3 regions of the Pseudomonas sp. YJ42 genome follow, and region 2 is predicted to be linked to each of the others. Evidence: predicted binding sites of a transcription regulator. Region 2 holds the regulator's gene; each other region holds the start of a gene.
What was found. The regulator LexA, encoded in region 2, represses DNA repair genes until DNA is damaged. The targets are predictions, from matches to a motif close to CTGTNTNNNNANACAG.
Positions count from the first base shown of each region.

Region 1: imuA (translesion DNA synthesis-associated protein ImuA) is a predicted target of LexA. The motif match lies at 4,446-4,461, and genes of this name have one in related genera.
Region 3: recN (DNA repair protein RecN) is a predicted target of LexA. The motif match lies at 7,922-7,937, and genes of this name have one in related genera.

Region 1 covers NZ_CP178378.1:4,664,730-4,674,512, forward strand. The annotation lists gene ACL0K2_RS21670 (error-prone DNA polymerase) at 1-2,390, opposite strand, end outside; gene ACL0K2_RS21675 (Y-family DNA polymerase) at 2,387-3,799, opposite strand; gene imuA (translesion DNA synthesis-associated protein ImuA) at 3,807-4,424, opposite strand; gene ccoN (cytochrome-c oxidase, cbb3-type subunit I) at 4,785-6,221, shown strand; gene ACL0K2_RS21690 (RBBP9/YdeN family alpha/beta hydrolase) at 6,363-6,944, shown strand; gene ACL0K2_RS21695 (peroxiredoxin) at 7,013-7,654, shown strand; gene mtnA (S-methyl-5-thioribose-1-phosphate isomerase) at 7,892-8,968, shown strand; gene gyrA (DNA gyrase subunit A) at 9,092-9,783, shown strand, end outside.
Region 2 covers NZ_CP178378.1:1,166,952-1,176,734, reverse strand. The annotation lists gene ACL0K2_RS05135 (DUF6586 family protein) at 1-263, shown strand, start outside; gene ACL0K2_RS05130 (DMT family transporter) at 302-1,147, opposite strand; gene ACL0K2_RS05125 (hypothetical protein) at 1,353-1,592, shown strand; gene sulA (SOS-induced cell division inhibitor SulA) at 1,664-2,146, opposite strand; gene lexA (transcriptional repressor LexA) at 2,158-2,766, opposite strand; gene ACL0K2_RS05110 (TetR family transcriptional regulator) at 2,961-3,668, shown strand; gene ACL0K2_RS05105 (L,D-transpeptidase) at 3,708-4,232, shown strand; gene nagZ (beta-N-acetylhexosaminidase) at 4,249-5,247, shown strand; gene ACL0K2_RS05095 (S-methyl-5'-thioinosine phosphorylase) at 5,262-5,999, shown strand; gene ACL0K2_RS05090 (LEA type 2 family protein) at 6,193-6,690, shown strand; gene ACL0K2_RS05085 (SEC-C metal-binding domain-containing protein) at 6,700-6,891, shown strand; gene ACL0K2_RS05080 (DUF2489 domain-containing protein) at 6,899-7,363, shown strand; gene ACL0K2_RS05075 (penicillin acylase family protein) at 7,436-9,783, shown strand, end outside.
Region 3 covers NZ_CP178378.1:3,860,744-3,870,526, reverse strand. The annotation lists gene carB (carbamoyl-phosphate synthase large subunit) at 1-1,601, opposite strand, end outside; gene carA (glutamine-hydrolyzing carbamoyl-phosphate synthase small subunit) at 1,632-2,780, opposite strand; gene dapB (4-hydroxy-tetrahydrodipicolinate reductase) at 2,972-3,778, opposite strand; gene dnaJ (molecular chaperone DnaJ) at 3,857-4,987, opposite strand; gene dnaK (molecular chaperone DnaK) at 5,158-7,071, opposite strand; gene grpE (nucleotide exchange factor GrpE) at 7,167-7,736, opposite strand; gene recN (DNA repair protein RecN) at 7,960-9,636, shown strand; gene fur (ferric iron uptake transcriptional regulator) at 9,688-9,783, opposite strand, start outside.

The DNA of each region.
Region 1 (9,783 bases), 1.4 Mb from region 2:
AGGCGGATCGCCGGTTGCTCGTTGGCAGTCGGTTCGAGGCTGCAATCCCAGCCACTGTGCTGGACGTCAACCGGGAAAATTTCCAGGCCGTGACGGCGGGCGTCCTGCAGTATCTGGTCGGGATTGTAGAAGCCCATCGGCCAACTATTGATCAAGGCGCAGGCGTAGGCGGCCGGTTCGTGGCATTTGAGCCAACAGCTAGCGTAGGTGAGCAGGGCGAAGCTAGCGGCATGGGATTCGGGAAAGCCATAGCTGCCGAACCCTTTGATCTGTTCGAAGATGCGTGCGATGAAGTCCGCCTCGTAGCCCTTGGCGAGCATGCGTTCGGTCAGTCGCTGGCGATGGGGCTCCAGGCCGCCATGACGCTTCCAGGCGGCCATGGATCGGCGCAACTCGTCGGCTTCGCCGGGCGTATATTCGGCGGCAACGATTGCCAGCTCCATCACCTGTTCCTGGAACAGCGGCACACCGAGTGTGCGCTCGAAGACCGGTTTCAATTCATCGGAAGGGTATTTCACCTCTTCTTCATCATTACGTCGACGCAGGTAGGGATGAACCATATCGCCCTGAATCGGCCCTGGGCGCACAATAGCGACCTGGATTACCAGATCGTAGAACTCCCTGGGGCGCAGGCGCGGAAGCATGGCCATCTGGGCCCGTGATTCGATCTGGAACACGCCGACAGTATCGGCACGGCTAATCATGTCGTAGGTCGCGCGGTCTTCCTGCGGCAGGCTGGCAATCGTCCAGCATGTGCCGCGATAGCGTTCGATCAGATTGAAACAGCGGCGCAGCGCACTGAGCATGCCGAGGGCGAGGACATCGACCTTGAGCAGACCTACGGCATCCAGATCGTCTTTGTCCCACTGAATCACGGTGCGCTCGGCCATGCTGGCATTTTCCACCGGCACCAAGGTTTCCAGCGCGTGCTCGGAAATGACGAACCCTCCCGGGTGCTGTGAAAGGTGGCGGGGGAAACCGATCAATTCGCCAGTCAGCACCAATACCCGGTGCAGCACCGGACTGCGCGGGTCGAAGCCTGCTTCACGCAAACGCGCGGCGTCAGGAATCCGGTCGCTCCAGCGTCCGCAGCAATCGGCCAGCGCGTTGATCTGATCCGGTGGCAGGCAGAGCGCCTTGGCAACGTCGCGCAAGGCGCCGGTGGCGTGGTAGGTGCTGACGACGGCGGTGAGCGCGGCCCGCTCACGGCCATAGCGGCGAAATACATACTGAATGACTTCCTCGCGGCGTTCGTGCTCGAAATCGACGTCGATGTCCGGTGGCTCCTTGCGCTCACGAGATAGGAAGCGTTCAAACAGTAGCCGGCTGCCTGCGCGTGCGGGGTCGAGTTCGGTGATACCCAACGCGAAGCACACAGTGGAATTGGCTGCCGAGCCACGGCCTTGGCAGAGGATTCCTTGTTTACGGGCCCACCGGACGAGGTCATGCACGGTTAAGAAGTAATTTTCGTACTTCAGTTCGGCGATCAGTTTCAGCTCATGCTCGATCTGCGCACGGTTCTTCGGCGTTACGCCATCTGGCCAGCGCCAGCGCGCGCCATCTTCGACCAGTTTGCGCAGCCAGGAAGTAGCGTTATGGCTCGCAGGCACCAGCTCATGTGGGTATCGGTATTCCAATTGGCTGAGATCGAACTGACAGCGCTCAGCGATGCGCAACGTTTCTGTGAGCAGCTCTGGCGGATACAGCTCAAGCAGTTCCTCGTATCGGCGTAGATGGCGTTCGCCGTTAGGGAACAAGTGGCGGCCGGCCTCAACTACCGGCAAGTGATGACGGACCGCGGTCATGCAGTCCTGCAGCGCACGGCGTCCTCGGGCATGCATATGCACGTCGCCGCAGGCTACCGCAGGCAGGTTCAGGCGGGTGGCCAGTGCCTTCCATTGGCGCAGGCGTAGCATGTCGTCTGGCCCACGGTGCAGTCCGATGCCCAGCCAGAGGCGCTCCGGAAATCGTTCGCGTAGCCAGCGGCCCTCGAGATCAGCCTCGGGTTGACCGGCAATCCAGATGGCCAGTAGTCCATCCAGTGGCTCGCTCAGGTCTTCGGCTAGAAGCCGGTAGCGACCTTTTTCGGCGCGACGGCGGGCGCGGGTGATCAAGCGGCACAAGGCCTGATAACCGGTGATGTTTTCCACCAGCAAAACCAGCTTGGGCCCGTCTTCGATCTGAATCTCACTGCCTATGATCAATGGCAGGCCGATATCCTTCGAAGCCTGCCAGGCCCGTACGATGCCGGCCAGGGTGCATTCGTCGGTGATGGCCAACGCTCGATAGCCGAGGCGGGCGGCGCGCTCGAAGAGTTCGCGGGCACTGGAGGCACCTCGCTGGAAGCTGAAGTTGGATAGGCAATGCAGCTCGGCGTAAGCGGTCATCATGCGAACCAGCCGTGCAACAGCAACGGCCCTCCATCCGTTGAGCGGAAGGCCCAGCCGCGCTGGCCGGTGCGGGTTTCCACCAGGTAATAGTCGCGGCGCACATCGCCGCCATCCCACCAGCCCGACTCGATGCGTTCGGGGCCGGCGAGAAGGCGCAGGGATGCCTCATACAATGGCTTCGGTTCGGCCAATAGCCAGCTGGGGCGCGGGCCGATGTCTGATGGCAACTCATTCCGAGTGGTGTGTTGCGGTTGCCAGGCGCATTCGGGGCGATGGTCGGCACGCGTGCAGAGCCCTTGCACGGCGTCGTCTCCCAGGCGGGCCCGCAGGCGCTCGCGTAGCTGCTCCCAAGGCAGCGACTGCTGCGGTCGTTCTTCGAATAACAGGCGGTGCTCAGGGACGAACGCTGGCAATTCATGCGCGACCAGGCGTATCGCCAGTGTCGGCGCCGGCAGTTGCATATGTTCCAGCCGACCACGCGTCAACTCGAACAGCATGGCCGGATCGCGCTCGGCACTGAGCAGGCCAACCGGTATCTGGCTATCGGTCAGGCTGCGGTGCTCCAGATGCAGGGTGAAGCGTTGCACTCCACTGTCGCGACCGGCTAGGTAGGCGGCAAGATCGGCGGTCAGGCGACGCAGCGGGAATAGCAATGCCTGGTGGGACTCGACTTCGAAGTTCAACTCGATCCGGGCATCGAAGCGGTCTGGCGGCCGGTAGAAGTCCAGCGCCAAGGGACGATGATCGAGCAGGGTATCGAGGTGCTTCAGTACTTCTGCCGGAAAGCGTCGCGCCAGACCCGCTCGTGGTAGCGCGAGCACCTGCCTCAGAGTCCGCAGGCCCATGCGCGCAAAGGCGGTCGTCACTTCGCGCGGCAGACCGATACGCTCGACCGGCAATGGGGCCAGCACGCTCTGCAGCGTCTCGGTATCCGTCACGGCCAGGCCATCATGTGCGTTGGCCAGTACCCGCGCAGCGGCGGGGTTCGGTGCCAGCGTAATACGGTGCTGAAAGCCCAAGGCATGCAGTTCCTCGCGCAGACGCGCTTCCAGACGCGGCCAGGGACCGAACAGAGCAAGGCTGGAGTGCACTTCCAGGAGCAGACAGCGCGGATAATGCAGGCTCACCTGGGAGCTGAAGCCGTAGGCCCAGGCAGCGAGGAATTGCTGCCAGCGCTCGATCGAAGCCAGGTCATATTCAGCCGTGGTGAAGTCGCGGGTCAGCGCCTGGGCGGCAATCAGCGATTGACCCGGTTTGAGGCCGAGCGACCGCGCCATCGGATTGACTGCCTGCAGCACTCGACGCTGCGGCGTTCCGCTCAACAGGGCCAGCGGTGCGTCGGCATCGCTACGGTTGCGTAGCACGCCATCCATGGCCAGTTGCGGCAGCAATATGCAGGCCCAGAGCATGACCATTTCAATGCCACGCTGTGGCAGGAATCGGGCGTGCCGGAGCCAGACCGCCACGGCACTTGAGTATCCGTAACTGCGCTGGCTGAGCCTCGACCGCCAAGCGCAGTGCCGCTGGCGAGGGGTTGATCGCCTCGCGCAGTGGACGGTAGGCGAAAGCCAGTGTCTGACCGGTCTCGGCGGCCACCTGCAGGCGACGCAGGGCGCGGTCTTCGGCCTGTTGCGGCCAACACAATACTGCGCCGCAGCTACCCGAACGCAGGCATTGCTCGGCAGCCCATAAGGCGTCACGGCCTTGAGTATTGACGATCGTCAACTGGCGCAGGTCGACACCGGCTGCCATCCAGGCCTGGGGATAGGGCACATATGGGGGCGCCACCAGCACCACGCGTTCACCGGCCATGGTCAATCGCGCCAGGGTCGGCCAGAGCAGGCGCAATTCGCCGATACCGCTCGTGGCAATCAACAGCTCGCTCAGTGCCGATTCCGGCCAGCCGCCGCCGGGCAGGACGGCATCCAGCGCGGCATGTCCGGTCGGCTGACTGCTGGTCGAGACGAAGCTGGACTGGCCGCGCCATAGGCGGCGCGCATCGAGCAGATGATTGAGGGCAACCACAGATGCCATGACGATGGGATCTTCCAAATACTGTATATGGATACAGTATTTGGGTTCGCCAAATGCCGGTCAAGTTGCGGGCGATGAAAAGCGCAGCGCCAGGCATCGGCGTCTGTGTCAGTGTCAGTGTCAGTGTCAGTGTCGAGGTTGCATTAATGACCAGAGAAACGACGTGGATCGCGCAAGACGAATGCGCGGCTTGGTGTGCGCGACACGTGCTTCTAGTTGTATAAATATAAATGCACTTAACGATGATGAATATTCGTTATAAGTATTTAAATCGATGCGACACACTGTTTGTCGCTCGCTCTGGCCGGCGACGCCCGCCGCTGATGGACGAGCTTTATTCATCTGTCTCCAGGAAATGTCATGGCTGATGCTGCAGTGCTCGATACACCCGATTACAACTACGAAGTCGTCCGTCGCTTCACCTTGATGACCCTGTTCTGGGGGGTGGTCGGAATGGGTATGGGTGCGTTCATCGCCGCCCAACTGGTCTGGCCAGAACTCAATTTCGGGTTGCCTTGGACCACTTTCGGGCGCCTGCGCCCGGTGCACACCAATCTAGTGATCTTCGCGTTCGGCGGCGGCGCGCTGTTCGCGACCTCCTTCTATGTGGTGCAGCGGACCTGCAAGGTGCGACTGATCTCCGACGGGCTGGCCAACTTCGTGTTCTGGGGCTGGCAGGCGGCGATCATGGCAATGCTGGTCAGCTATCCGTTGGGTATTACCTCTTCGAAGGAATACGCTGAGATGGAATGGCCGATTGCGATCTGGGTGACGCTGGTCTGGGTGGCCTATGCCTATCTGTTCATCGGCACGATCGCGCGGCGGCGAACCCAGCACATCTATGTTGCCAATTGGTTCTATGGCGCCTTCATCGTCGTGACGGCGATGGTCCATGTGATCAACCACATTGCCATCCCGGTGACCCTGTTCAAATCCTACTCGGCCTACTCCGGCGCCACGGATGCCATGATCCAGTGGTGGTACGGGCATAGCGTGGTGGGCTTCATCCTCTCGGTGGGCTTTCTCGGGATGATGTACTACTTCGTGCCGAAGCAGGCCGAGCGGCCGGTGTATTCCTATCGGCTGTCCATCGTGCATTTCTGGGCGATCATCAGCCTGTACATCTGGGCCGGCCCGCACCATCTGCACTACACCGCATTGCCGGATTGGGCGCAGAGCCTCGGTATGGCGATGTCGGTGGTGCTACTGGCGCCCAGCTGGGGCGGCATGATCAACGGCATGATGACGCTCTCCGGTGCCTGGCATAAATTGCGCACTGATCCGATCCTGCGCTTTCTGGTGGTTTCCCTGGCGTTCTACGGCATGTCGACCTTCGAGGGGCCGATGATGGCCATCAAGACGGTCAACGCATTGTCGCACTATACGGACTGGACCATCGGCCACGTGCATGCCGGTGCGCTGGGCTGGGTCGCGATGATCTCCATCGGCACGCTCTACCACATGATTCCAAAACTCTGGGGCCGCGAGCAGATGCACAGCGTCGGGCTGATCAATGCGCACTTCTGGCTGGCCACCATCGGCACCGTGCTCTACATCGCCTCGATGTGGGTCAATGGCATCACTCAGGGTCTGATGTGGCGTGCGATCAATGAAGACGGCACGCTGACGTATTCCTTCGTCGAGGCGCTGGAGGCCAGCCATCCCGGCTATGTGGTGCGACTGATTGGCGGCGGCACCTTCGTTCTGGGCATGCTGCTGATGGCCTATAACGCCTGGCGCACCGTGCGCGTAGCGGACCGGCGTGCAGTCGAGGTAACTGTCATGCAGGTCGTCTAATGGGCAGCTTCTTCCGTTGATCGATCATTGACGTTGCTTGAGAAGAAATTTAATTAGGTTATAAATAAATAATTTCTTATTCTTTTATGTGAGCTGCGCGAGTGGCTAGACTGGCTTCCATCATTTCGGAGGCACACCTCGATGCGCAGCGAATCGATCCGTTATCTGATAGTGCCGGGCTGGAAAGGCTCGCCTGCCGCTCACTGGCAAAGCCATTGGCAACGCAGCCTTCCAAACAGCGCCAGGGTGGAGCAGTCCGATTGGCTACACCCTCGCCGCGAAGACTGGATCGCCGAGCTGGATCGCAGCGTGGCAATGAGCACGCAGCCGATCATCCTCATCGCGCATAGTCTGGGTTGCGTTACCGTCGCCCACTGGGCCGCACAAGCTTCGATGGATACATTGCAGCGGGTTCGTGGCGCGTTGCTGGTCGCGCCAGCGGATGTGCAGCGTGAGGGATGCCCCGACGCCCTGCGCGATTTCGCGCCGATTTCCCGTCAAGCATTGCCATTTCCCAGCCTGCTGGTCGGCTCCGACAGCGATGCCGCAGCGACAGCCGACCGATCCATCGAGCTGGGCCAGAATTGGGCAAGTGATACCGTCATTCTCCGTGGCGTCGGGCACATCAATACGCAATCGGGCCATACCCATTGGACGTCGGGTTTCGCCTACCTGTACCGCCTGCAAAATCGAATCGCTCAGCAGGCCCGCAAAACGGCCTGACGCTGGTAGCAGGAACCCGGTCGCCCATTGCGACCGCCATCAGTAGCATGCATACGAGGAAAAAAGACATGAGCATCCGTCTCGGCGACATCGCCCCCGACTTCGAACAGGATTCCAGCGAAGGCCGCATTCGCTTTCATGAATGGCTTGGCAGCAGCTGGGGCGTGCTGTTTTCTCATCCGGCCGACTTTACGCCAGTCTGCACCACCGAGCTGGGTTTCACCGCCAAGCTTAAAGACGAGTTCGCCAAGCGCAACGTCAAAGCCATTGCGCTTTCAGTGGATCCGGTCGATTCGCATGTGAAGTGGATCGATGACATCAACGAAACCCAGAACACGCGAGTCAACTTTCCGATCCTGGCTGATGCCGACCGCAAGGTGTCCGAGCTGTACGACCTGATTCACCCCAATGCCAACGACACGTTGACGGTTCGTTCGCTGTTCGTCATCGATCCGAATAAAAAGGTGCGATTGACCATTACCTACCCGGCTAGCACTGGGCGCAACTTCAACGAAATTCTTCGTGTGATCGACTCCCTACAACTGACTGATAACCACAAGGTCGCGACGCCGGCCAACTGGCAGGACGGCGACGAGGTGGTCATCGTGCCTTCGCTGCAGGACGAGGAAGAGCTCAAGCAGCGCTTCCCGAAGGGCTACCGCGCGGTGAAGCCTTATCTACGTCTCACCCCACAACCGAATCGCGAATAGGTACGCCACATCACAGCAATCGGCTGCCTCGATCGGCCTTTGCTTGTGCTGGAAAAATCAGTCGATTAGGATTCGCGCCCGGGTATGGGGCGTGAGTGTCATATCACTCCGCATGACCCTTTCGAATGTTGAAGCCCGGTTCGGAGACGACCGGGCTTTTTTGTGCCGGCCCGCAATCTGTACGGACCGGTTCCGCCCCTGAATGTCAGGGGATCAGTGAACAATGAGGGGATTGCCATGCGCGAACGCTTGCTGGCCGCGGAAAAAGTGAAGGCTATCGAGTGGCAGAACGGGCAGTTACGTTTGCTCGACCAGCGCAAGTTGCCGCTGGAAGAGATATGGCATTCCTACGATTGCGCTGCTGCTGTCGCCACGGCCATCCGCGAGATGGTCGTGCGGGGCGCTCCGGCGATCGGCATCAGCGCGGCGTATGGCTTGGTAATGGGGCTCAAGGCTCGGCTCACCGAAGGCGGCGACTGGCGTACGGCGTTGGAAGCGGACTTTGAAGTGCTTGCCGATTCGCGTCCGACTGCTGTCAATCTATTCTGGGCGCTGAATCAGATGCGCGAGCGACTCGACCGTTTGAAGCCGGGCGAGGATCCGCTGACAGCTGCCGAGGCACAAGCCGTCTCCATTCACGACAGCGATCGCGAAGCCAATCTGACCATGGCGCAATTCGGTGTCGATCTGATCCGCAAGCATCAGGGCAATCCGCAAAACCTACTCACTCACTGCAATACCGGTGCACTGGCTACTGGTGGCTTCGGAACCGCGCTCGGTGTGATCCGTGCGGCGCATCTGGAGGGGCTTGTCGAGTGCGTTTATGCCGATGAAACCCGTCCCTGGTTGCAAGGCTCGCGTCTGACCGCCTGGGAGCTTGCTGGAGAGGGCGTGCCGGTCACATTGAATGCTGACTCGGCCGCTGCGCATCTTATGAAGACGCGTGGCATTACCTGGGTAATCGTGGGGGCCGACCGAATCACGGCCAACGGCGACGTTGCCAACAAGATCGGCACCTATCAGCTCGCCGTGCTCGCCATGCATCATGGCGTGCGGTTCATGGTGGTGGCGCCCAGTTCGACCATTGACATGGAGCTGGAAGCCGGCGACGACATTCCCATCGAGGAACGTGCCGGCAGCGAGTTGTTGGAAGTCAACGGCCAGCGGTTCGCGGCGGAAGTCGATGCGTTCAATCCGGTATTCGATGTGACGCCGGCGGACCTCATCGACGCCATCGTGACCGAAAAGGGTGTGGTCGAACGACCGAATGCGGCCAAGCTCGCCGCTTTGATGAGCCGCAAACGACTCCATTGATTACTTTAGGCAAACCCGGGGATCTCTTCTCGGGTGTGCATCCTGGAGCCTCTGGCTCGCCAGCTGTGATACCATCCCGCGCTTAATCGCAGGACCCTGCTGACTACAAGGAACCAGGCTTCCATGGGCGAACTGGCCAAAGAAATCCTCCCGGTCAATATCGAAGACGAACTCAAGCAGTCCTATCTCGACTACGCCATGAGCGTAATCGTCGGACGGGCGCTGCCGGATGCGCGCGACGGATTGAAGCCCGTACATCGCCGTGTGCTTTTTGCCATGAGCGAACTGGGTAACGACTGGAACAAGCCATACAAGAAATCCGCCCGTGTGGTCGGTGATGTGATCGGTAAATACCATCCTCACGGCGACTCGGCGGTATACGACACCATCGTGCGGATGGCGCAGCCTTTCTCGTTGCGCTACATGCTGGTCGATGGCCAAGGCAACTTCGGTTCGGTGGACGGCGATAATGCCGCCGCCATGCGTTACACCGAAGTGCGGATGGCCAAGCTGGCGCACGAACTGCTGGCCGATCTGGACAAGGAAACCGTCGATTGGGTGCCCAACTACGACGGCACCGAGCAGATTCCGGCGGTCATGCCGACCAAGATCCCGAACCTGCTGGTTAACGGTTCCAGCGGTATCGCCGTGGGTATGGCGACCAATATTCCGCCGCATAACCTCGGCGAGGTCATCGATGGCTGCCTAGCGCTGATCGAGAACGCCGACATCACCATCGACGAACTGATGCAGTTCATCCCGGGTCCTGACTTCCCCACCGCCGGCATCATCAACGGCCGCGCCGGTATCGTCGA
Region 2 (9,783 bases):
CGCCGAGCCCCGAACTGGCTGAACTGATCGAGCTGGCTGACCACTCCGGGACTTGGCTTGCGCAGTTGTTGAACGCCCATGCGGCGTTGTTCGCGCCGCCACGCGCGCCGGCCAAGCCCAAGACCGACCCGACCATGCCGTTGATCGAGGCCGTCAGCGTAGGCGAAGAAATTCCAGCGCTGACGCGTGAAGAGGTGGAGTCCTGGCGACGCAGTCTGAAGGACCTGGCCTTGCGTTTTCGCGAATCGCTTACCGAATGGTAAGCGGGCAGGCGAGCGATCCTCGTGTCTCAGGTGTCACCTCACGCTCGGTGCTTGAATCGCAATACGAGGGCGATCCCACCCAGAATGGCAAGGCCCGCAGCCACCAATCTGCCCGTTAGGGATTCCCCCAGAAGCAGGCTTCCCGCCAAAGCGGTGAGAAGCGGCACGCTCAGTTGCACACTGGCCGCCTGGATGGCCGCCAGGCCCGGCAGGGCGGCATACCAGATGGCGTAGCCGATACCCGACGTAAGCCCGCCGGATAACAGCGCATAGACTACCCCGGCGCTGTTCCACTCGAGCCCATTGAGCGCCAGCAGGCCCAGTACGGCCATGATCGGAAGGCTGCGAATAAAGTTTCCGGCGGTGGCCGCCAGTGGATCAGGCGTTCCTTTTCCCAACAGCGAGTACGCCCCCCAGGCGACCCCTGCCAGGGCCATCAACAGCGAAGCTGACAACGACGGTGTGCTCGTACCAGGAAGCAGAAGCGCGACCAGTCCGCCCGCAGCCAACACTATCCCGACCGTTTGCAAACGATGCAGTCGCTCTCCTTTGAACAGCCCCCAGACGATCATGCTCAGCTGAACCGCGCCGAACAGCAGCAGCGCGCCGGCACCGGCATCGAGGTGCAGATAGGCATAGGAAAACGCAGCGGCATAAGTGAAGAGCGCCAGGGCGCCGTACCAATTGCCGGCCACCCTCGACGGGCCTTTGCGCAGCCACAGCAACAGCCACAGCCACAGCACCAGCGCTCCGGCAAACAGGCGCAGCGCGGTAAAACTGGCTGGATCGATCTGGCTGTCGCGTAGTGCCGCGCGGCAAAGTAACGAGTTGCCGGCAAAGGCGAGCATGGCCAGTGCTGTCAGCAGAAGGGTTCTGAAGGTCATCCTGAATTCCTTGGAGCCAGTGGGATGCCCTGACCGCTGGCATGGCTTGGTAAGGCATTATCCTACTGTGCCGTTGCGTAATGACGCACCTTCTTCGCCGAATACCAGCCTGACGCTATGCGGCGTATGTCCAAACGGAGAACGACCAGTGCTGTCTACAGGTCGGTCGGCTGTTACAATGCGCCGTTTCACGGGGAGCAGATTCATGCCAACGTCTTTTCTGGAAATCGTCGAGCTACCCGACGGGAGCATTGTGCTGCGTCGCGCTGAAGACGAAGGCGTACTGGTTACGTTGGACTTCTCTGACGATGCCAAGGTTTTTCTGCAAGGTCAGCATGTCGAAATTGCCAAGGCGATGTTCAACGTCGGCGTGCAGATGGCGGGGCGAGTATCGGAAGGAGAGCTCGAACGAGACGACGAAGAGGGGCCGCGCGTCCTGCATTAAGGATTGGATTGCCTGGTAGCCTTTGCGGCTAGGCAGATTTCGGCACGTCCGTGTGCTCGACGATTCGGGTGTCAATGACCCAAGCGAATGTTCAGGCTTTGCGCGTTGCCCTGCGTGGCCGCTACGCGTAGTTTCAGTCGGCTGGCCTTGTCGAGGCGCGGGAACCAGGTAATGACCGTATGGCTGCAGCCGGACGAGAGCGCCTTGCACGCCAACTCAAGGGAACCCTGGGTTTCGCGGGCCTGCAGCAGCAAGATGCGATCGCGATTAAGACCGGTTTCTCGAAGCCAGCTTTGCGAAAGCGACGCAGGAGGTGCGATCAGTGTCAGCCATCGTATATCGGCTGCCCCGCTGAGTTCGCGCAGGATCGGGGAAAGCAACAGGCGACAGTGATCGCCGCTTCCGCTCAGAGTCATTTCGCTCAGACAATCATCGGCAGGGTCCTTGGGCGCGGTAGCGACATCTTCGAATGGCGTCAGACGATGTGCGATCAGCCCCTCGAACAAGGTCAGTTGTGGTGGTTTGCTTGTGCTGAGTTGAGGGTGGTACTGCATGAGCCTCTCCTTTAGCGGCGAATCACGCCGACGCTTAAACCTTCAATAACCAGTTCCTGCTGTTCGAGATCCACTTCGATGGGCGCGAATTCCGGGTTTTCGGCTAATAACCAGACCTTGTCACCCTCGCGCTTGAAGCGCTTCACCGTGACTTCATCATCGATCCGAGCCACGACGACCTGACCGTTGCGTGCTTCCCGTGTGGTATGAACCGCAAGCAGGTCGCCATCGAATATGCCGATATCCTTCATGCTCATTCCGTGTACACGCAGTAGGTAATCGGCCTTGGGATGGAAAAATGAAGGATTGATCTGACAGGATTCTTCAACGTGTTGTTGCGCAAGAATTGGTGCACCGGCGGCAACCCGGCCAATGACGGGTAACCCGCTCTCTTCAGTAGTTGGTTCGAAGCCGGGAATACGTATTCCGCGCGAAGCGCCCGGCGTCATTTCGATAGCGCCTTTGCGAGACAAAGCCTTGAGATGTTCTTCAGCGGCATTGGGTGATTTGAAACCCAGCTCCTGAGCGATCTCCGCACGTGTCGGCGGATAGCCGTTGTCTTCCAGGCAGCGCTTGATGAAGGCGAGAATTTCCGACTGGCGTGGGGTCAGCTTGATCATGAGCGGTCTCTGTTCTTTTATACAGTGACTGGGATTATATACAGTGCTTGATGCTTGGCAATCTTTGTTTGGTTGAGGGCTGGGCCGGCTTGGTGCAAGCTTTGGCGGCCAAAAGAGTGTTCAGGCGCTTTCTTGGTTGACTTGGAACAGCTTGAAACGTAAGTTTCAAACGATTGTTTGTCAGGGGAGGGGGCATGGCGCAGTCTGAAACAGTGGAGCGTATTCTTGATGCAGCGGAACAACTGTTCGCTGAGAAAGGCTTCGCCGAGACTTCGTTGCGCCTGATCACCAGCAAGGCCGGGGTGAATCTGGCGGCGGTGAACTATCACTTCGGTTCGAAAAAGGCCCTTATCCAGGCGGTCTTCTCGCGTTTCCTCGGACCCTTCTGCATAAGCCTCGAGCGTGAACTGGATAGACGTGAAGCCGAGTCTGACCGAAAGGAAAATCTCGAGGAACTGCTGGAGATTCTGGTTGAACAGGCGCTCGCCGTAACGCCACGTAGCGGTGACGACCTGTCGATCTTCATGCGGCTGTTGGGCCTCTCCTTCAGTCAGAGCCAGGGCCACCTGCGTCGTTATCTTGAAGATATGTACGGCAAGGTGTTTCGTCGTTATATGTTGCGCGTGCATGAGGCCGCACCTTCGATTCCGCCGATCGAACTGTTTTGGCGCGTGCATTTCATGCTCGGCGCCGCAGCGTTCAGCATGTCGGGAATCAAGGCGCTGCGAGCCATCGCCGAGAACGATTTCGGCGCCAAAACTTCCATCGAGCAGGTCATGCGCATGATGGTCCCGTTTCTCGCGGCCGGTATGCGGGCCGATTCGGGCGTGGAGGATCCAAGCCTGGTAAAGGCGCATCCGATCGCCCGGCGTAACGCGTTGGCGATGCCCGCGAAGGGTTAACGTGCATGCTCAAGGGGGGATCGGCTAAGCTTGCCGTCTATGCCCGATCTCGATTTTCTTCATATTTCCATTGCCGACCAGCTGCTCTACGGGTTTTCCAGTGGCAGGCTGTGTGTTCGGCTGCCCATCTCTACAGCGCGTAACGGTGCCGGTGAGCGCAACGGGTCCGGCTGCACGCCGCGTGGCCTGCACCGGGTACGCGCGCGTATCGGCGAGGGATTGCCGTGCGGGGCCGTTCTGCGTGGCCGCCGCTGGACCGGGGAAGTTTGGAATCAGCAACTACACGACCGCTTTCCTGGACGCGACTGGATCTTGAGCCGAATCCTCTGGCTCAGCGGGTGCGAGCCCGGATTCAACCGTATGGGTGCGGTCGACACCTTCCGTCGTTATATCTATTTGCATGGCACGCCTGATTCGGAGCCCATGGGCGTACCGCTTTCCCATGGCTGTATCAGGCTGCGTAATGCCGACTTGCTCGATCTTTTCCCTCGGGTGCCGGTTGGCTGTGCCGTACAGATAGGCGAAACGGCCTGTCCGGATTGGTCGAGCGCAACATTGAATTAAGGATCTGCTCACTATCATGCAAGGTTCATTGATGCTGGACATCGCCGGCATCTGGCTGACCGCAGAGGATCGCCAGTTGCTGCGTCAGCCGGAAGTAGGCGGGCTGATTCTGTTTGCCCGCAATATCGAACATCCTCGTCAGGTGCAGGAGCTTTGTCGGGCAATTCGAGCGGTACGGCCCGATATCTTGCTGGCCGTCGATCAGGAGGGCGGGCGCGTTCAGCGGTTGCGGCGCGACTTCATTCGTCTGCCAGCGATGCGCGAATTCGCGTCGCGTGCTGATGCGAAGGTCCTAGCAGACATCTGCGGTTGGGTAATGGCCACGGAAGTGCTGGCGGTTGGACTGGATTTCAGTTTCGCGCCGGTGCTCGATCTCGATCACCAGCGCAGCGCCGTGGTGGGTACCCGTGCGTTCGAAGGTGATCCACAGCGAGCCACCGAGCTCGCCGGGGCGTTCATCCAGGGGATGCATCGCGCCGGAATGGCCGCAACCGGCAAGCACTTCCCGGGCCATGGATGGGCTGAGGCCGATTCCCACGTGGCGATCCCCGTCGATGAACGGGGGCTGCAAGCGCTTCGCGAGCATGACCTGGTCCCGTTCCAACGGCTGGCGAGCCAGCTCGATGCGGTGATGCCCGCGCACGTGATCTACCCGCAGGTGGATGACAAGCCGGCCGGTTTCTCCCGGCGATGGCTGCAGAGCATCTTGCGTACGGAGCTGGCCTTTCGCGGGGTGATCTTCAGCGATGACCTGTCGATGGCCGGTGCCCATGTCGCCGGCGATGCGGGGAGCCGGATCGAGGCGGCGTTGACGGCAGGCTGCGATATGGGCCTGGTATGCAACGACAGGGGAGCGGCCGAGTTGGCACTATCGGCGCTGCAGCGTCTCGGCGTGCAGCCATCACCGGCGTTGGCGACGATGCGCCGCCGCGCGGCGGGCTCGCTGGAATATAAGCAGGATCCGCGTTGGCATGCGTCCATCGCCACGCTCAAAGCAGCGGAACTGATCGCTTGACCAAGGAAACAATCATGACTGTCCACGCCATTATCGGCGGCACCGGCCTCACGGAGCTGCCCGGGCTCACCCTGGATGAAGCGGTGCCCATGGAAACACCCTACGGCTCACCGTCGGCCGACCTTCTTCGTGGCACATATGCGGGGCGAGAGGTGCTGTTTCTGGCTCGCCACGGCCATCCACACCGTATCCCGCCGCATCAGGTGAACTATCGCGCCAATCTGTGGGCCCTGAAACGCGCCGGGGCACAGGCGATCATTGCGGTGAATGCGGTTGGTGGCATTCATTCGGCGATGGGTGCAGGCCACCTATGCGTACCGCATCAACTGATCGATTACACCTATGGCCGCGAACACACCTTCTTCGAAGGCGACATCGAGCATGTCACCCATGTCGACTTTAGCTACCCCTACGATGAGTCATTGCGCCAGCGTCTGATCGCCGGTCTGGCAGCCGAGGGCTTTTTGTTCAGCAGCCATGGCGTTTATGGCTGCACTCAGGGGCCGAGGCTGGAGACGGTTGCCGAAATTGCCAGGATGGAGCGCGATGGCTGCGATATCGTCGGAATGACCGGTATGCCCGAAGCGGTTCTAGCCCGCGAGCTAGAGCTGCCATATGCCTGCCTGGCCTTGGTAGTCAATCCGGCCGCCGGTAAAACGTCAGGCATCATCACCATGGCGGATATCGAGGCTGCGCTGGCGGAGGGAATCGTCAAAACCCGTGCCGTGCTGGCGCGCGCGCTGGCAGGCTAAAAAGTTACCGACACGAGGTGCGCAGCGCTTGCAGCACCGGAAGGCCGCAGCGATGGGAAGGGGGCTAGCGGTCTTCCAGTACCGCAATGAGAGCGGTCGCAAAGGCGTAGCAGGGACGCGATAAATTCGCCAAACAACCCCATTGCAGGCAATCTGCCGCTTGCTACACTTGGCCGTCCTTTGGAGTACCGGAATGCTTTGCCACGCACCTATAAGAAGAATATCGAGAGCAGTGGTTTTGCTGGGTTTGCTGTCAGGCCTTGCCGGTTGTTCGACCTGGTTCAGCAGTGATTTCCAAGACCCAGGTGTCCAGCTCACCGATGTCGAGATCATCAAGGCGAGGCTCCTCGAACAGCAGTTCATGCTGCGTTTCCGCATCGACAACCCCAATGAGCAGAGTTTGCCTGTGCGCGGCCTCGTCTACACCGTCCACCTCAACGACATCGAGCTGGCGAGCGGTGAGTCCAGTGGCTGGACAACCGTCCCCGCTCATGGCTTCGAGTACTACGAAGTGCCGATCTATACCAACCTGTGGCGGCATATGAAGTACATCGTGCGATTGCTGGAAAAACCGGACCGTCCGATTGCCTATCGTCTGGAGGGCGAGCTGAAAACGGGCCTGATGCTCGGTCGACGCGTGCACATTGCAACCAATGGCGAGATAATCCCCGGCAACTTTATCCCGGAGTGAGCAACACCGATGAACCAAGACGCCCATGTGCACGGCCCCGATTGCAGCCACGATCACGATCACGACCATGCCCCCCATGTCCATGGACCGCATTGCAACCATAGCCACGACCCGGTTCGAAATCCGCTGAAGGATGTCGGCCGCAACGACCCGTGCCCGTGCGGAAGCCAGAAGAAATTCAAGAAGTGCCACGGAGCCTGATCCGCTCATGACGCCGCTCGCCATAACGTTGCTGGTTGCCGCTCTGCTGCTGATCGCGGCATTGGCTGGATACGCCTTGCATCTATGGCGCCGGGTTTGGCGAAGAGAGCGGCAGCTAGCCGATATGCAAGCGCAGCAGCATGCCGCGCTTGCGGCGGATCTGCGTGTGCTTGCCGGCAGCCTGCTCGACGAGCAGGTACCGCTGATCGAAGGCGCGATCCGGATCAAGGTGCTATTGGATAATTACGACTCGAATCTTGGCCAGGATCCGCGCTGCCAGGTTTTCCAAGTGCTGTTCGAGGCGACTGAAAAGGTGCCGACACACGCTGCCTGGAAGGCGCTGGACAAAGCCGAACGGCGCCGCCACGAAGCCAACTTCAGTGCGCTCGAATTACAACACAAGGCTGAGGCTCGCCGGTCCGCCCGCTGGTTGCTCGACGAAGTGTTGCCGAAGAACCGGGAAGCTGCCTGAGCGCGACGGCATCGCGCATCCACACCCATCTATCCTTCTGTTCCGTAGTGCCCTGTCTGTAAGGAGCCGTCGATGTCTTTGCGTCTGCCGTTCGTTCTGGTTCGCCTGACCTTGGGCGTTGCATTGGTAGCTGGCGGCCTCATTGGCTGTCAGTCTTATCTGGACAGCCGCTACAGCGATAGCCTGCCACCCGCGCATGGCGTCCAGGCCATCACTGGTTTGGACAAGAGCGTAAGCATCAGGCGCAATACGTTGGGCATGCCCTTGATCGAGACGGCGACATTCCACGATGCGCTGTTCGGTCTCGGATACGTGCATGCGACTGACCGTCTGAGTCAGATGGTTAACTTGCGGCTCATGGCCGAGGGACGTTTGGCGGAGATGGCTGGGCCTGGTGTGCTGGAGATCGACCGTTTCATGCGGGCGGTGAATCTTCGGCAAAGCGCTACCGTGCTGTATCGAGAAAGCTCGCCGCGGATGAAGCGGTTTTTCGAGGTCTATGCTCGCGGCGTCAATGCCTATCTGTTCCGCCATCGCGAAAAGCTGCCAATGGATCTGGCTGCCGCCGACTATACCCCGGAATACTGGAAGCCTGAAGATTCGGTGCTGATCTTCTGCCTGTTGAACTTCGGACTGGCGGTCAATCTGCAGGAAGAGATCGCGTCGTTGGTCATGGCTCAGCAGGTAGGCAGCGATAAGGTCGCTTGGCTGCTACCGACCTATCCCGACGAGCCGCTACCCTTCGATGAAGCCGACAAGCTGAAGGGGTTGAAGCTGAGCGGCGAGATACCAGGGCTCGCCGCGCTCAACAACGCGGCCTCCGGGGTTGCTTCGTTGAACATGTTGGGGGTCGCCGCTTCCAACAACTGGGCGATATCCGGCAGCAACACCCGCAGCGGCAAGCCGCTGATGGCCAACGACACACACTTGCCGCTGTCGATGCCCTCGTACTGGAATTTCGTGCAGATCCGCTCGCCGAAATTCCAGGCCGCCGGGGTAACGATCGCAGGCGTGCCTGCGGTGATCGCGGGCTTCAACGGCAAGCTGGGCTGGGGCATGACCATGGTCATGGGCGATACCCAAGACCTGTTTCTGGAACAGGTGCGCCGCGAAGGCGGGCGATTGCTGTACCTCGCCGATGGCCGATGGATCCCGGCGCGCGAGCGCCACGAGACCTTCTTCATCAAGGGTGGAAGACCGATCCGTGAAACGATCTACGAAACCCGCAACGGCCCGCTGCTGAACAGCGTACTCGGCGAGCGCAAGCACCCGTTGCAACCGCTGCAACTGAGCAGTGGCTACGGGTTGGCGCTGAAAACGACGCAGTTCGAGGCTGACCAGTCGCTGGATGCGTTTTTTGACCTGACCCGCGCGCAGTCGGTGGATCAGGCTTTCGAAGCAACCCGCGAGATCCGCGCGGCCGCGCTCAATATCATGTTTGCCGACGAGCAGAGCACGGGCTGGCAAGTGACCGGTCGCTACCCGAATCGCCGCGAAGGCCTGGGATTGTTGCCATCGCCGGGTTGGGATGGGCGTTACGACTGGGATGGCTTCGCCGATCCCATGTTGCATCCCTATGACCAGGACCCGCCGCAAGGCTGGCTGGCGACGGCCAATCAGCGCACCGTGCCCAAGGGCTACGGTATGCAGCTGTCCAACTCCTGGTATTACCCGGAGCGTGCCGAGCGCGTGGCCGAGCTGCTTGCGCAGGGCAAGCAGGACAGCCGCAGCGTGATGGCGATGCAGTACGATCAGACAACAACCTTCGCCGCCAAGCTGCAGGCCATGTTTCAGGCGCCAGGGATGGCGGAGCCGCTGAAAGCCGCCATCGATGCGCTCGCCGAACCGGAGCGGGGCAGGGCGCGCGTAGCGCTCTCGCGATTGCTGAGCTTCGATGGCAAGCTCGCCGCGGACTCTGCCGATGCGGCCCTTTATGAAAGCTTCCTGATGGAATCGGCGCGACAGACGTTTCTGGACGAGCTGGGGCCGGAAAGCAGTGCTCCATGGAAGGCGCTGGTGGAAACCGCAAACGCCTCATACTCCGCGCAGGCTGATCATCTGCTGGGCCGCGATGACAGTCCGTTCTGGGATGACCGGAACACGCCACGCCGGGAAGACAAACCCGCAATCCTGGCGCGTTCACTCGCCGCCGCGTTCAGCCGCATGGAAGCCGCGCAGGGGGCTGATCGCGATGCCTGGCGTTGGGGAAAACTGCACACCTATACTTGGCGCACCGGCAGCACGCAGCTGGCACCTTACCTGCCGTCCAGCCAGCGCACCGGCATCAATGCGATCAGCGGCTATCTGGACCGCGGGCCATACGCGGCGGGCGGCGACCACAGCACCTTGAACGTATCGGCCTACCGCTGGGGCGATAACTTCGATACCTGGCTAATCCCGGCGATGCGCATCATCGTCGA
Region 3 (9,783 bases), 2.2 Mb from region 2:
GCGGCACAGGTATCGACGCGCTTGTAGACCGGCAACACCTTGAGTTTGTGACGATGATTACGCAGATTCTTCTCGGTTACGCCGAGCAACTTGGCCAGGCGCGCATCGGAGAAGCCCTTGCGCTTGAGTTTGTACATGACGTCGCGATCGATATTGGACAGACCCATGGTCTTGATCCGCTCTTCGTCCTTGATTAGATCCTCGATCTGCACCAGGAACCACTCATCGATACGTGTCAGGTCGAAGACTTCGGCGACGCTTTTGCCAGCACGGAAGGCATCGGCCAGATACCAGATACGGTCCGCACCCGGCACGGTTAGCTCACGCTTGAGCGTGCTTTCGCTCTCCGGATCGACCAGATCCAGCTTCGGATCAAAGCCCGAAACACCTACTTCCAGGCCGCGCAGCGCTTTCTGTACGGATTCCTGGAAAGTGCGACCGATGGCCATAACTTCGCCAACGGACTTCATCTGAGTGGTCAGACGGGCATCCGCCTTGGGAAACTTCTCGAAGGCGAAACGCGGGATCTTGGTAACCACGTAGTCGATCGCCGGCTCGAAGGACGCCGGCGTACGGCCGCCGGTGATGTCGTTCTGCAGCTCGTCGAGGGTATAGCCGACTGCTAGCTTGGCTGCGATCTTGGCGATCGGGAAACCGGTGGCCTTGGAGGCCAGCGCCGAGGAACGCGACACACGCGGGTTCATCTCGATCACTACCATGCGCCCCGTATTCGGGCAGATGCCGAACTGCACGTTGGAGCCGCCGGTTTCCACGCCGATCTCGCGCAGCACCGCCAGGGACGCATTACGCAGGATCTGGTATTCCTTGTCGGTCAGAGTCTGGGCAGGAGCAACGGTAATGGAGTCACCGGTGTGCACACCCATAGGGTCGAAGTTCTCGATGGCGCAGACGATGATGCAGTTGTCCTTCTTGTCGCGGACCACCTCCATCTCGTATTCCTTCCAGCCGATCAGCGACTCGTCGATCAGCAGCTCGCTGGTCGGCGACAGGTCGAGGCCGCGGGCGCAGATTTCCTCGAACTCTTCACGGTTGTAGGCGATACCGCCACCGGTTCCACCCATGGTGAAAGACGGGCGGATGATGCAGGGAAAACCGACCTTCTCCAATACGCCGTAGGCTTCGTCCATGTTGTGCGCGATGCCTGAAACCGGGCACGCCAAACCGATGTTCTTCATCGCCTTGTCGAAGCGCGAACGGTCCTCTGCCTTGTCAATGGTGTCGGCGTTGGCACCGATCATCTCGACACCGAACTTCTCGAGCACGCCATGCTTTTCCAGGTCCAGAGCGCAGTTCAGCGCCGTCTGGCCGCCCATGGTCGGCAGCAGCGCATCGGGGCGCTCCTTCTCGATGATCTTGGCCACGGTGGCCCACTTGATCGGCTCGATGTAGGTAGCGTCAGCCATGGCCGGGTCGGTCATGATGGTGGCCGGATTGGAGTTCACCAGAATGACGCGGAATCCCTCCTCGCGCAGTGCCTTGCAGGCCTGAGCACCGGAGTAGTCGAACTCGCAGGCCTGGCCGATGACAATGGGCCCGGCGCCGAGGATCAGGATGCTTTTGATATCTGTACGTTTTGGCATGGTCTCTCTCGAATTCTGTGCTCGGCGGGCTTAGCGGCGCTTGGCCATGGCATCGATGAAGCGGTCGAACAGCGGCGCCACGTCATGCGGGCCGGGACTTGCCTCGGGGTGACCCTGGAAGCTGAAGGCGACCTTGTCGGTCCGCTCGATGCCTTGCAAGGTGCCATCGAACAGCGACTTATGCGTAGCACGCACATTGGCCGGCAGGCTCGCTTCGTCCACGGCAAAGCCATGGTTCTGACTGGTGATCATCACCACACCGGTCTTCAGATCCTGAACCGGGTGGTTCGCACCGTGGTGACCGTTGGGCATCTTCACGGTCTTGGCACCGGAAGCGAGCGCCAGCAACTGATGGCCGAGGCAAATGCCGAACACCGGAATGTCGGTTTCGAGCACTTCCTGTATCGCCTTGATCGCGTAGTCGCATGGCTCGGGGTCACCCGGGCCGTTGGCCAAGAAGATACCGTCCGGGTTCAGCGCCAAGGCCTCGCTAGCGGGCGTCTGCGCCGGCAATACGGTAACGCGGCAGCCACGCGCGACCAGCATGCGCAGAATGTTGTATTTCACGCCATAGTCGAAGGCAACGACGTGGTAGGGCAGCTCGTTAGCCGGGATCTCGGCATGGCCGTCATCTTTCAGGTTCCAGACCGTTGAGCGCCATTCGTAGCGCTCCTTGACGCTGACTTCCTTGGCCAGGTCCATGCCCTTGAGCCCCGGGAAGCTGCGCGCCAGTTCCAACGCCTTTTCTTCGGTAGCGTCGGCACCTGCCAGAATACAGCCGTCTTGGGCACCCTTCTCGCGGAGGATACGAGTCAGGCGACGAGTATCGATGCCAGCTATGGCAACGGTACCGTTGGCCTTGAGATAGTCGGGAAGTGACTGCTTGTCGCGCCAGTTGCTCGGGATCAGTGGCAGGTCGCGGATAACGAGCCCCGCGGCCCATACCTTCCAGGACTCCGCATCCTCCGGCGTCGTACCGGTGTTACCGACGTGCGGGTAGGTCAGGGTGACGATTTGCTTGGCATAGGAAGGATCGGTGAGGATTTCCTGATAGCCGGTCATGGCGGTGTTGAACACCACCTCACCGATAGTCTGGCCGTCGGCGCCGATGGATTCGCCGCGAAAGATACTGCCATCGGCAAGGGCCAAAATGGCTGGCGCAAGGGCTGGCTTAGTCAAGAGACCTCCCAAAGATCAAGGCTGAAGCAGGCGCAGATTGTAAAAAAGCGGGATGACGTGTGAAGGTCATCCCGCTTTTTATTTGAGTCATTTCTGCGCAACTTTTAGTGGACACACTAAAACGGGAAGCTTACAGAAAACGCCTTTTCAGGTCTAGCCGAAATCAGCCCGAACGCCAAGCGGCAGCTGTTTCAACGCAGCCCAAGCACGTCCTGCATGTCATACAGCCCGGCTGGCTGTTGCTCCAGCCACAGGGCGGCGCGCACCGCGCCGCGGGCGAATGTCATGCGACTGGACGCCTTGTGCGTGATCTCGACGCGCTCACCTTCGGCAGCGAACAGCACTGTATGGTCACCGACCACATCCCCCGCACGGACGGTAGCGAAGCCAATGGTGTCGCGCGCGCGCGCGCCGGTTTGCCCCTCGCGACCATATACCGCCACCTTCTGCAGATCACGCCCGAGTGCTTCGGCGACCACCTCGCCCATGCGCAGCGCCGTGCCGGACGGGGCGTCGACCTTGTGCCGGTGATGCGCCTCGATGATCTCGATATCCACCTCATCGCCGAGCACCCGCGCCGCCGTGTCCAGCAACTTCAGACAGAGGTTGACCCCGACGCTGAAGTTGGCAGCGAACACGATCGGAATTTCCTTCGCCGCCGCCGCCAGCTTCTCCTTCTCCTCAACCGAGAAGCCGGTCGTGCCGATCACCATCGCCTTGCCCGCCCGGCGACACACGTCTAGGTTTTTCAGCGTCACCGAAGGATGAGTGAAGTCGATCAGCACATCGAACTCTTCCGCCACCTTTGCCGCGTCACCGATCAGCGGGACGCCCAGGCGGCCGATGCCTGCCAGCTCCCCCGCATCGGCGCCGACCAAGGTACTGTCGGGCCGATCGATCGCCGCGGTAAGACCCGCGGCTCCGCCGGTCTGCTGAACAGCCTCGACCAGGGTCTTGCCCATGCGCCCAGCGGCGCCCATCACTGCTATACGTCGCATAGAAACCGCTCCAAGCTGCCAGCCACATGCTGCAGCGACCGCTTTCGACAAGCCCGCCGACCGCAGCCTGCCGCTGAGTTAAAGATCGCCGAAAAAGCGCTTCATGCCCTCGAACCAGCCACTGGCCTTGGGTGAATGGGAGCTGTCGCTCTGCAGCGTCTTGCGGAACTCATCGAGCAGCTCGCGCTGACGCTTACCCAGGTTGACCGGCGTTTCCACCGCGACACGACACAGCAGATCACCGGCGGCACCGCCACGAACCGGAGCGACACCCTTACCACGCAAGCGGAACTGTTTGCCGGTCTGGGTCCCTTCGGGAATCTTCAGCTTGACCCGACCATCCAGCGTCGGCACCTCCAACTCACCCCCGAGCGCCGCGTCAGCAAAACTGATCGGTACCTCGCAGTACAGGTGCTTGCCGTCGCGCTGGAAGATCGGATGCTCGCGCACGTTGACCACGACATAGAGGTCGCCTGCCGGGCCACCCTGCGCGCCCGCCTCGCCTTCGCCGGTCAAACGAATACGGTCGCCCGTGTCGACGCCTGGCGGCACTTTTACAGACAAGGTTTTCTGCTCTTCCACGCGCCCCTGGCCATGACAGCTGCCGCAGGGATCCGAGATCATCTTGCCGCTGCCATGACAGCGCGGGCAGGTCTGCTGTACGGAGAAGAAGCCCTGCTGCATGCGCACCTGGCCGATCCCGCCACAGGTAGTACAGGTGACCGGACTGGTGCCTTTCTTCGCGCCCGAACCATCGCAAGTCTTGCACTCGACCAGCGTCGGCACGCGAATGGTCACCGTGGTGCCACGCACAGCCTCTTCCAGATCCAACTCCAGCGTGTAACGCAGATCGCTGCCGCGCTGAGCACCGCCGCGTGAACTGCCGCGCGCGCCGGTGAAGAAATCGCTAAAGACATCACCGAAGATGTCGGAGAAGTTAGCACCGCCATAGCCTGCACCACCGGCACCCGCCCCCATCTGCGGATCGACGCCGGCATGGCCGTACTGATCGTAGGCCTGACGCTTGCTCGCGTCGGACAGCACTTCGTAAGCCTCGTTGGCTTCCTTGAACGCGTCTTCGGCGGCTTTGTCTCCGGGGTTACGGTCCGGATGGTGCTTCATCGCGAGGCGACGATAAGCCTTTTTCAGCTCCGCCTCGCTGGCGCCACGCTCGACACCCAGCACTTCGTAATAGTCACGTTTGGCCATAAATATCCTGAACCTTCAATTCGTACCCTCCAGACACGCCGACGCGGGAGCAAGCCCCCGCGCGGCGATCACCCCCGTCGCGGCATCACCGCATCGGGTTGGAGCGAAAGGCAGCGGCCATAATCGCGGTCGCTGCTTTGCCCCAGGTCATGGAGGTCATAAGCCGCAGCTTACTTGTTGTCCTTGACCTCTTCGAACTCGGCGTCGACCACGTCGTCACCGGACTGCGCGTTGTCGCCCGTCTGGGCGCCTTCGCCACCCTGAGGCTGCTCGGCGTACATCTTCTGCGCCAACGGCGTGGAGGCCTGAGAGACCGCTGCGATCTTGGCTTCGATCTCAGCCTTGTCGTCGCCCTTGATGGCCACTTCCAGTTCGCCGATAGCCTTCTCGATGCTGGCCTTATCTTCCTCAGTGGCCTTGTCGCCAGCCTCGGTCAGCATTTTGCGGGTCGCATGGACCAGCTGATCACCCTGGTTACGCGCGGTGACCAGCTCTTCGAACTTGCGGTCTTCCTCGGCGTTGGCCTCGGCGTCACGCACCATCTGCTCGATTTCTTCCTCGGACAGACCCGAGTTGGCCTTGATCACGATGGACTGATGCTTGCCGGTGGCCTTGTCCTTCGCCGACACGTGCAGAATGCCGTTGGCGTCGATGTCGAAGGTGACCTCGATCTGCGGCACACCGCGTGGCGCAGGCGGGATCTCGGCCAGATCGAAGCGACCCAGCGACTTGTTCTGCGCCGCCTGCTTGCGCTCACCTTGCAGTACGTGGATGGTCACCGCGCTCTGGTTGTCGTCCGCAGTGGAGAACACCTGCGACTTCTTGGTCGGAATGGTGGTGTTCTTCTCGATCAGCGCAGTCATCACGCCGCCCATGGTTTCGATACCCAGCGTCAGCGGGGAGACGTCAAGCAGCAGTACGTCCTTCACATCACCGGCCAGAACGGCGCCTTGGATAGCAGCACCCATGGCAACCGCCTCGTCCGGGTTCACGTCCTTGCGCGCTTCCTTGCCGAAGAACTCGGCGACCTTCTGCTGCACCAGCGGCATGCGGGTCTGACCGCCGACCAGGATCACGTCGTCAATCTTGGACACGTCGATACCGGCGTCCTTCATGGCCATGCGGCACGGCTCGATGGTGCGCTGCACCAGATCCTCGACCAGAGCTTCCAGCTTGGCACGGGAGATCTTCACGTTCAGGTGCTTCGGACCGGTCGAGTCTGCAGTGATATACGGCAGGTTGACGTCGGTCTGCTGGCTCGAGGACAGCTCGATCTTGGCCTTCTCGGCAGCTTCCTTCAGGCGCTGCATGGCCAGCGGATCGCCCTTGAGGTTCATGCCGGTTTCTTTTTTGAATTCGTCGACGAGGTAGTCGATCAGGCGGATATCGAAGTCCTCACCACCGAGGAAGGTGTCGCCGTTGGTAGCTAACACTTCGAACTGGTGCTCGCCATCGACTTCGGCAATTTCGATTACCGATACGTCGAAGGTACCGCCGCCCAGGTCATAGACGATCACGGTATGGTCGCCCTTGGCCTTGTCCATGCCGTAGGCCAGCGCAGCGGCAGTTGGCTCGTTGATGATGCGCTTGACGTCCAGACCGGCGATACGACCGGCGTCCTTGGTGGCCTGACGCTGGCTGTCGTTGAAGTAGGCCGGAACGGTGATCACCGCTTCGGTCACTGGCTCGCCGAGATAGTCTTCGGCGGTCTTCTTCATCTTCTTCAGGATCTCGGCAGAGATTTGCGGTGGCGCCATTTTCTGGCCGCTGACTTCTACCCAGGCGTCATTGTTGTCTGCCTTGACGATCTTGTAAGGGACCATCTGGATGTCTTTCTGCACGACGTCTTCATCGAAACGACGGCCAATCAGTCGCTTCACCGCGTACAGAGTGTTGTGCGGGTTGGTCACGGCCTGACGCTTGGCCGACTGGCCAACCAAAATTTCGCCATCATTGGCGTAGGCGATGATCGACGGGGTGGTGCGGCCGCCTTCGGCGTTCTCGATCACCTTGGCCTTGCCGTTTTCCAGAATGGAGACGCAGGAGTTGGTCGTTCCCAGGTCGATACCGATAATTTTGCCCATATGCTTCTCTCCGAACTTTGATTGATCCGCGCCTGCTTACCGGCTGCGGTAACACAAAAACGCTTGGCTACCAGATGGGGGTCGGCCGCCGAAATTCAAGCCTTCTCGTCGATCGAAGGCGGTGTTTCTGCCGGCGCCTTACTGACGACGACCATTGCGGGGCGCAACAGGCGGCCGTTGAGCAGATACCCCTTCTGGAACACCTTGAGCACGCTGCCCGGCTCGGCATGGGTGCTTTCTTCCATTGCCATCGCCTGGTGATGCTCGGGATTGAAGGGTTCGCCCTGAGGATCGACCGGCACCAACTGATGGCGCGCCAGGGTGTCGAGCAACAGCTTGAGCGTCAGCTCGACGCCTTCGCGCATTGGCTTGACGGCCTCGTCATCCGGATTCGACAGTTCCAGCCCGCGCTCCAGGCTGTCAGCGACGGCCAGCAGGTCACCAGCGAACTTCTCGAGGGCGAACTTGTGCGCCTTTTCCACGTCCTGTTCGGCGCGGCGACGAATGTTCTGCAGCTCAGCGGCGACACGCAGAGACTGGTCCTGGGCCGCTGCGAGCTGCTCCTCAAGGGATTGCACCCGAGCAGCCAGGTCTTCGGCAACTTCGGTTTGTGCGCTTTCATTCTCTTCGGGGGTCTGGTTTTCCAGGTTCTGCTCGTCGGCCATGCGGTCCTCCTCATCAACACTTCAGCGAGCGGTCAGCTCGCGCTTGTGCGGCTATATGGGGGCGGCGAAGCAGGCTTCAAGGGCGACAATGAGATCAGCCCCTCAGAACGAATACCATCGATCTGCCAGTGCGCTTTGTTTACATACCAGCCATGTCGAGACGCTTGTGAGGTCAATCAAAATAACTGTATAAATACCCAGTCATCGAGTGGGAGTTCTTGCCATGCTGGTTCATCTGTCCGTTCAAAACTATGCCATCGTCGAACACCTCGACCTCGAGCTGAAGCGAGGCATGAGCGTGATCAGTGGCGAAACCGGGGCCGGAAAATCAATCATGCTCGACGCCTTGGGGCTGACGCTGGGCGACCGCGCCGATAGCAGTGTTGTGCGTATTGGCGCTGACAAGGCCGATATCCTCGCCAGTTTCGATCTCGATGACATCCCGGATGCACGCGCCTGGCTGGCCGAGCGCGATCTCGACTCCGATGGTCCCTGCATTCTCCGTCGCGTAATCACCGCCGAAGGCCGCTCGCGCGGCTATATCAATGGCACACCCTGCCCGCAAGGCGACTTGAAGGCACTGGGTGAATTGCTGATCGATATCCATAGCCAGCATGAGCATCAGTCGCTGCTCAAGCTCGACACCCACCGACGCCTGCTCGATGAATACGGCGGCTGCCAGGACCTGGCCCGCCAGGTGCAAATGGCCGCGCAGCGCTGGCGCCAGACCCGACAGACGCTTGAGCGACTGAGCAACAGCAGCGATGAGCAGCGCGCACGCCATCAGCTCCTGAGCTATCAGCTCGAAGAGCTGGAAACCCTGGCGCTTGGCGAAGAAGAGCTGGAGCAACTGGAAAGCGAGCATAAGAATCTCGCCAACGCTGAGCACCTGCTCGGCGCTTGCCGCCAGGTTATCGACCTGTGCAGCGAGAGCGATGCAGGTAACGTGTTATCGGCACTGACCTCGAGCCTGCAGCGCCTCACCGGATTCCAGAACCAGCCCGGAGCGCTTGGCGAAGCGGTCAACCTGCTTTCCAGCGCGCAGATCCAGGTGGAAGAAGCGGTTGGCGAACTGAACCGTTTCCTCGACCACTTCGACTCCGATCCGCAGCGTCAGCAGGCGCTGGAAGAACGCCTGGACAGCATCTATACCCTGGCGCGCAAACACCGAGTGCAGCCACAGGAGCTTCCAACACTGCAACAGAGCCTGTTCGAAGAACTGGAAAGCTTGAATGCAGACGACGATGCTCTGGAGCAGCTGAGTGAAGAGCTTGAAGCCTATACGCGCCACTATCAGGAAAAAGCTGGAGAGCTGAGCAGCGCTCGCCAGCAAGCGGCCGAATCCCTTGCCACCGCAGTCGAAGCAGAGATACAGCGGCTGGGCATGCCTGGCGGCAAGTTCAGCGTGGTACTCAAACCCTCATCGGCTGGCGATCTTATGCCGCACGGGCTGGAACAGGTGGAGTTTCTCGTCAGCGCCAACCCGGGGCAACCACTGCGCCCGTTGGCGAAGGTCGCGTCCGGCGGTGAATTGTCGCGTATCAGCCTGGCGATCCAGGTCATCACAGCGCAGACCTCGCGAACACCGACACTGGTATTCGACGAGGTGGATGTTGGCATTGGCGGGCCGACGGCCGAAGTGGTCGGACAGTTGCTGCGCCGTCTCGGTGAGCGGGGCCAGGTGCTTACCGTGACTCACCTGCCCCAAGTGGCCGCGCAGGGGCATCACCATTTATTCGTGCACAAAGCACGCGGCAGTGACGAGACGCACACGGCAGTGGCAGCACTGGAAGGAGGCGAACGGGTAGAAGAAATCGCCCGGATGCTCGGCGGCGTCGATCTGACTGAGCAAGCCCTGGCCCACGCTAGACAGATGATAGGCTCGGCCCAGACTTCTTAAGCAGACAAAAAAGGCGACCCACGGGTCGCCTTTTTGTTTCGGTGCCGACAGTCAGTCGGTCTTCTTGCGCACGTAGAGCACCAAGTTATGGTCGACCAGCTCATAACCGTGGCGTTTGACGATTTCTTTCTGAAGCTTTTCGATTTC